DNA from 3 places in the Neobacillus sp. NRS-1170 genome. Region 3 is predicted to be linked to each of the others. Evidence: riboswitches for the same ligand, from Rfam matches in the RefSeq annotation. Region 3 holds a riboswitch; each other region holds the start of a gene.
What was found. A riboswitch is a leader RNA that binds a small molecule or an ion and turns the genes downstream of it on or off. The one in region 3 is predicted to bind cobalamin.

Region 1 (2,273 bases), on a different contig from region 3:
GGTCACCTCCTGCTGCAAGAATCCCAAGTACATAGCGCTCAGTATCAGTAATTCTTGTAAACTTCCCTTGTCGCTCTTTAACTAGCGCCTTTACGGAATCCAGATAGTTGGCAGGAATAGTTTTACCAGCTTGCTTTAGGGCTATAGCTTCCCATTCACCAACTTGTGATTTTAAAACATAGTCACTCACTGAATCGACTGCATGTTGAAGGTCGGCCGCTGAAACAGTTCCTGCCGGAGGATTTGGATTTGTAGAAGGATCCCCATTACCTCCAGTCCCCGGATCAGGCTGAAAAGATTCTAATTGAAAGCTGATTTGGTTTCCCGACTGAAGCGAGTACCCTTCAGCCCCAGTGGATGCCATTTCTCCGTTGATATAGAAAGCCCAGTAATTGTTACCTTCTGCTTTAATCCCATTAAGGGATGTAATCATTTTTCCGTATTGGGTATCGGTGTATCCTACATTTTCAACGCCAAGCGCGACTTGTAAAAGCTGAAAAGCATTAGGGTGACCGATAATTTCAATTTCAGGTAATTCCTTAACAATGTTTTTCTTATTATCCATTACTTTAAGTGAAACTTTATTTTCGACAGGCTTGGTCCAGTCTTTTAATTGGAAGGTTAATTTATCGCCATTTTGAACGATATAGGAATCCGATCCAACCTGAGCAGAAACCCCGTTAATGTAGAAAGCCCAAAAATTGGTTCCTTCTGCCTTTACTCCATTAATACCGGTTAACATTTTTCCATATGTAGTGTCGGTAAATTCAACGTTACTCTCTCCAACTGCACTAATTAAACTTTGCGTTGCTGTTTCGTTTTCACCAAATGAAACAGATGTTTCAGGCAGTATTGGATTTGTTTCTTCTGTCCCTATTACGGTAATAGTCCCTTGATTTCCAAGGCCAGCAGCAAAAACAGGTGTCTGAACGCCGCTTATGATAAGTGTGAATACAAGCAACAGAGCCAGCCATAAATTCTTTCTCTCTAACATCCTCTTTTCTCCCCTTCTAGTAATCTCAAAATTTTTGACATAAAAAAATCCCCCAAAAAGGAGGAGTGCTATGTACCAAAATAGAAATACAATAAAATTCCTATTTTAACACACTCCTATCCGCGTAGGCTTTAGGTGTTTAAAACAGGCAGGTTTCCTGGCTCATGGTCATCGCTTCCTATGTCTTCCCATCTATTTGACAGTGACAGTTTATAGGTTGCTCCCATTTACAGTGGCGGGACCGCGTTGGCTCTTTCCAACTTCCCTTTTAAGCTTAAGTTCAAAGACTTTAGCACCTGTTTTTTCATCATATTTTTTTATGTTATTTCTATTATAGTAAAACGCTAATTGTTTTGTATATGGTTTTAAATGAATTATTGCTCAATGTTTCGGCAAAGGTTTGCCATTTCAATGGCTGCACTCGCAGCTTCCCAGCCTTTATTGCCGGCTTTCGTACCTGCACGTTCAATAGCCTGCTCAATCGAATCAGTCGTTAATACGCCAAAAATAACAGGCACACCGCTGTCTAAATTGATACGAGATACTCCTTTTGCGGTTTCATTACAAACATAATCAAAATGTGGGGTTGAACCGCGAATAACAGTTCCGAGTGTAATGACAGCATCATACTTTTTACTGTTTGCCATTTTTTGAGCGATTAATGGAATTTCAAAGGCGCCAGGAACCCAAGCAACGTCTACATCTGTCTCGCTTACTCCATGCCGTTTGAGTGCATCCTGCGCTCCGCTTAATAATTTACTTGTGATAAATTCATTGAAACGTCCTACCACGATTCCAACCTTTAATCCTGAGCCAACTAAATTACCTTCAAAAATATATCCCATCTTAATTCCTCCATTTTTTTATTTGGTGCGATAAACTAAGTTGATGATTTCGCTACGGGCTCTCGCTTTCCGCGGGCGTGCCGGGGCCTCCTCTGCGCCTAAGCGCCTGCGGGGTCTCCCCGGACCCGTACTCCCGCAGGAGTCGAGCACCATCCGCTCCAATCACCAATTTCTAAAAAAATTTATTTCTTTAGAATTTGTTTGCAGTATCTTTTTCTTTATTCTTTCGGTATTTAATTAAATCTTCAATGGTAATCATTTTTACCTTTAATTTATCAGCAATTTTACGGAGTTCTGGGACACGAGCCATCGTTCCGTCTTCATTCATAATTTCACAAATGACTCCCGCAGGCGCTGAGCCGCATAGTTTGGCTAGGTCTACGGCCGCTTCGGTATGTCCTGTTCGCTTAAGAACTCCGCCATTTCTTGCGACA
Region 2 (2,273 bases), on a different contig from region 3:
TTTCCATCTTCATTCAGGTATTCTTTGATGATGGCTGTGGCTGACATATTTTGCGTGATTTCTGTACAAAGATTGCTGCAATAGATGGAGGTACGGCCCTTACCAGCCAAATGCTTATTGGGATTTTGCCTGTTTACCTCGTCACGATAAAACATATACGGGGTACCAGTTTCTAATTGAGCAACCATGATTCGTGCCATTATGTCCATGGCCCTGTAGGTTTTTCTCGGAAGAAGCGGGTTCCTTACGGCCTCTTTATATTTTTCAGTAAAATATTTCCTGTCTGATTCATCATAAAAATCTTCTAGTCCCAGCGGATTCCCAGACTCATCTTTCCATCCCATGATTTGCTTTACTTGATGGGGGCAAAAGGTATTCCATTCCCCAATGCTTCTCCCATTCTCGTCTATCTCTTGCAACTTTTTCATAAAAAGATCAGGTACGGTTACACCAGTGAAAATATCATGTGCTTTACGGCGTTCATCTCCGTTATTTGTTTTCAAGTCAAGAAAGCCATTCATGATATCTTTATGAAATACATCTAAGTAAACAGCAATGGCACCTTGGCGCTGACCTAATTGATCCACACTGACTGCCGTATTATTCACTAACTTAATCCACGGCACAACTCCTGAAGAGTTTCCTTTAAATTTCTTGATATCAGATCCCAGCGCACGGACCTTTCCGTAGTAGATTCCAATTCCTCCGCCATCTTTACTTAAACGAGCAGTATCCCAATTATTTAAATAAATGCTATCTAAAGAATCGTCGACTGTATCGATAAAACAAGAGGAAAGCTGTCCGAAACTTTTTCCGGCATTTGCTAAAGTTGGTGTTGCTACTGTCATATATAAATTGCTTAAGGCCCAGTATGCTTCCTTTACAAAATCTAACCGCTTAGACACTTTTTCATTCTTCATAATAGTCATAGCAATAATCATGAACCGCTCCTGCGGCAGTTCAAATACATTTTGCTGATGATCTTTCGCAAGATAACGATCAGCTAGTAAAAATAATCCTATGTAATTAAATAAATTATCTTTGTCCGGATTAATCTCTTTCGCTAATTCAGCAATTTCCACTTTGTTATAAAAGTTTAGTAAGTCACTAGAATAAATCCCGATATCGGTTAATTGTTGAATTAGGCTGTAAAAATCGCCATACTTTAACGAACGGTCATATCCCCGGTTTATAGCTGCTTTTTCATATAATTCATTTAGGTATAAGCTGGCAGCCACAAAGCTCCAATCCGGCTGGTCCATGGCTATTTGATTAACAGCATAGCTGAGTGCCTGCTTGTTTGCTTCCTTTTCCTCTAGTTCCTCAATTTGATTTTTAAGCACCGTAAAATCCAGTTGATATTTATTGGATGCTTGTTGGATTGTTTCCAATACGTTATTCACTTTGACAGTCATGTCCTCTTCCCCCTAAAAATAAAAAATCCGCTCGGGTGAATTCGAGCGGATGAAACGATAACAAATACAAAAGGGCAAAATGGAAAGAAATTAGGGCCCCCTGCTGCCACCGTTCCATCTTCTCAATCCCCGAAGAAGCTGAAACATCTTAAGAAAGACAGGTCTCCTGACTTATGCATCTCCCTACTCTGAACCCTTCCCATATAACCGCCTAATTTAGTAAGCTTTTTTATACAGTGGTTTGTTCATTTCGTCAGCATTTACAGTTGCGGGGGCAGTTCTGGATTTTCACCAGATTCCCAATTAAGCCGTTGCCGGCATCTCAACTTAAGGCAAACACAATATATAGTTTTATTTTTAAGAGCTAAAACAATATGTTGATTTTAAACTAAAATCTATCATAGTATAAACTTAGTAATTTATCAAGTATTTTAATTAGTGTTTTGCTGAGTTTTGAAGTAGGATGGTTTATTCCCTAAAAGATATTGCCCATATTGAAAAAATGGATAAGCTATGATAGTGAATAAAGCTAATATGCCAAACACGATTGCACCACTTCCAACCCCAAAATAATTGAGGAGCCAGCCGCCAAACCATGCCGCAGCGCCTTGACCGATAAATTGCAGACCGGCAGCCCCGAAATAAGCTCCCCTTAAATTGGAGGGTGCAATTTCACTAATCAGCACATCCCCAATAATAAAACAAAGAATTTCTCCTACAGAAAAAAGGATCATGGAAACGATGAACAAAACTAGTGAATCAGATATTCCAAAACCCAATATCCCTATTGAAAACAATAGACACCCTGCTTTTAATGCGGTTAAGGAAGAATACCTCTTCATCATTTTAATAATAGGA
Region 3 (2,273 bases):
GCTAACTTCTTGTTTTTTCCGTTCAATTTGCTCATAACCAGCTTGCGCTTCCCCTGTTTCTTGATTTAATGCCCATGGTTCGGCTTCCTTTTTCAAACGCTGATGCGGTTTTAAGCTTTGTTTTTCTTCACCTAACGTATATTTACGCTGATAACCTCGAGGGGTAATGATTTTATTGTCATAAAAGAAAGTAGAAGAATTCCCGATAATAACCGTTGTCAGCATTCCAATATCATGTTCAAGCATTTCAGACAGTGTTGTCAGCACTACATTTTGATTTTCACGATAAGCACTTTTCACAAGTCCCACTGGTGTTTCAGGTGAACGATATTTTAATAGAATATTTTGCGCCTCTACAATTTGGCGTGTCCGTCTACCGCTTTTCGGATTATATAAAGCTATAACGAAGTCCGCCATCGCAGCTGCTTCAATGCGCTTTTCTATTACAGTCCAAGGCGTCAAATGATCACTTAGGCTGATCGTGCAGGAATCATGCATGACTGGCGCACCCAATACACTCGCACAAGAATTAATGGCTGAAATACCTGGAACAATTTCTACCGCAATTCCTTCTTTTTCAGTCCAGCCCTTTTCAATCAGCACTTCATACACTAATCCAGCCATACCATAAACGCCTGAATCTCCGCTGGAAATGACTGAGACAATATTGCCAGCTTCAGCTTTCTTTACTGCACCCTGTGCACGTGACACTTCTTCTGTCATACCCGTACTGACAATGGATTTTGCTGTTAAGAAAGGTTCAATTAGCTCCACGTATGTTTTATATCCAATAATACAATCACTTTGCTGCAAGGCATCTACAGCACGTTTTGTAATGTGCTCACGATCACCTGGACCAAAGCCAACAACAAAAATTTTCCCCTTTTTCATAGGTTTACCTCCAAATAAAAAATGCCTGCACTCCTTTTAAAAGGAATACAGGCATGATGTGAAATAGCAGTATAAATTAAGCATACTGAAACACAAAAACAATAATTATAATTGTCCCGCCTATACTTCTCCCTCCGAAAAGCAAGTGTCGTTTAAATAAGCAGGTTTCCTGACTTAAGCTTCTTTTTACTCTTACACCTTCCCGATTTCTCAGTGGCATTGTAATTTCATCAGCTCTTACAGTAGCGGGGGCTGTACTAGACTTTCACTAGTTTCCCTTTTACCTCACAAATGTGAGCACTTATTTAAAGTATTTATTAAATTTTTTATAACTATACCATATAATCTAGAAAGTTAACATACTATTTTTTTTGAAGTTAAGGTTTGTCATTTCAATTACACATATACTTTACCCATAAAAATGAGGCGGACCGACATTGGTCCTGCCTCAAAAAATTTAAAGTTATTGTTCCTGTAAATGCAGATGCCCTTGCTGCCGTTTAAATTTCGCAATAAAAAATGTTAATGTAGCAGCCAGGGATAAAACAAGGAATATAGCAATATGCGCAATGTTCTCCCACATAAAACCGAAGTCTCCTGTTGAAATAATCGCCCTAAAACCAGAAACCGAATAGCTCATCGGCAAGTAATGATTGATCGTTTGCAGGAATTTCGGACTAAGTTCTATCGGGAACGTTCCTGCACTGGAGGTTAATTGTAAAATCAAGATAATTACAGCTATAAAGCGTCCAGGATTATCAAGAGCCGCAACAAGGAAATGAATAATGGCCATGAATGTCCAGCTAGTAAAGATACTGAACATAATAAAGTAAGGAACACTCTTCACTTCGAGCCCCAGTAACATGAGCAGCACCGCATCCGCGATTAATGCCTGAGCAATTCCTACTGCTAAAATCACTCCGGCTTTTCCGAGAAACCAGCTAATTCCACTCTTAGGTTCTGTGACTGGTTTATACATTGGAAAAATAACGGAAAGCATCAAAGCTCCAACAAATAGACTTAGTGCTAAGAAATAAGGCGCCAATCCGCTTCCGTAGTTTGGAACTTGATTCATTTTGTAATCTTTAACATTGACTGGCTTTGCAAACATATCATATACGCTGTTGTTGGCCTTTACATCACTGGCATCTTTTGCCCCGTCACTTAATTGATTGCTCAATTCCTTCGAGCCATCTGTAAGTTTAGCCATTCCATCCATTAAATCCGTCGAACCACTTGCAAGACTGGTCATTCCGTTCTTTAAGTCTGTTTCACCAATATAAAGGGAAGTGGTACCTGTGGTTAATTGTGTCGCTCCCTGTGCCAGCTTATTCGTTCCATCTTGCATAAGAACAGAGCTGGATGCTAATTGCCCTAACCCG

Region 1: it holds a riboswitch for cobalamin, as region 3 does, so the genes downstream of both, ACIFOT_RS01960 (DUF4430 domain-containing protein) here and cobJ (precorrin-3B C(17)-methyltransferase) in region 3, are expected to answer to the same signal.
Region 2: it holds a riboswitch for cobalamin, as region 3 does, so the genes downstream of both, ACIFOT_RS20495 (ribonucleoside-diphosphate reductase subunit alpha) here and cobJ (precorrin-3B C(17)-methyltransferase) in region 3, are expected to answer to the same signal.

The regions. Positions count from the first base shown of each region.
Region 1 is NZ_JBITPF010000006.1:111,683-113,955, reverse strand. Features, by position in the region: gene ACIFOT_RS01960 (DUF4430 domain-containing protein) at 1-994, opposite strand, end outside; cobalamin riboswitch at 1,125-1,309, opposite strand; gene ribH (6,7-dimethyl-8-ribityllumazine synthase) at 1,369-1,839, opposite strand; partial or broken gene ribB (3,4-dihydroxy-2-butanone-4-phosphate synthase) at 2,051-2,273, opposite strand, start outside.
Region 2 is NZ_JBITPF010000048.1:57,514-59,786, reverse strand. Features, by position in the region: gene ACIFOT_RS20495 (ribonucleoside-diphosphate reductase subunit alpha) at 1-1,415, opposite strand, end outside; cobalamin riboswitch at 1,556-1,755, opposite strand; gene ACIFOT_RS20490 (MDR family MFS transporter) at 1,847-2,273, opposite strand, start outside.
Region 3 is NZ_JBITPF010000069.1:59,201-61,473, forward strand. Features, by position in the region: gene cobJ (precorrin-3B C(17)-methyltransferase) at 1-891, opposite strand, end outside; cobalamin riboswitch at 1,034-1,211, opposite strand; gene ACIFOT_RS25570 (YhgE/Pip family protein) at 1,355-2,273, opposite strand, start outside.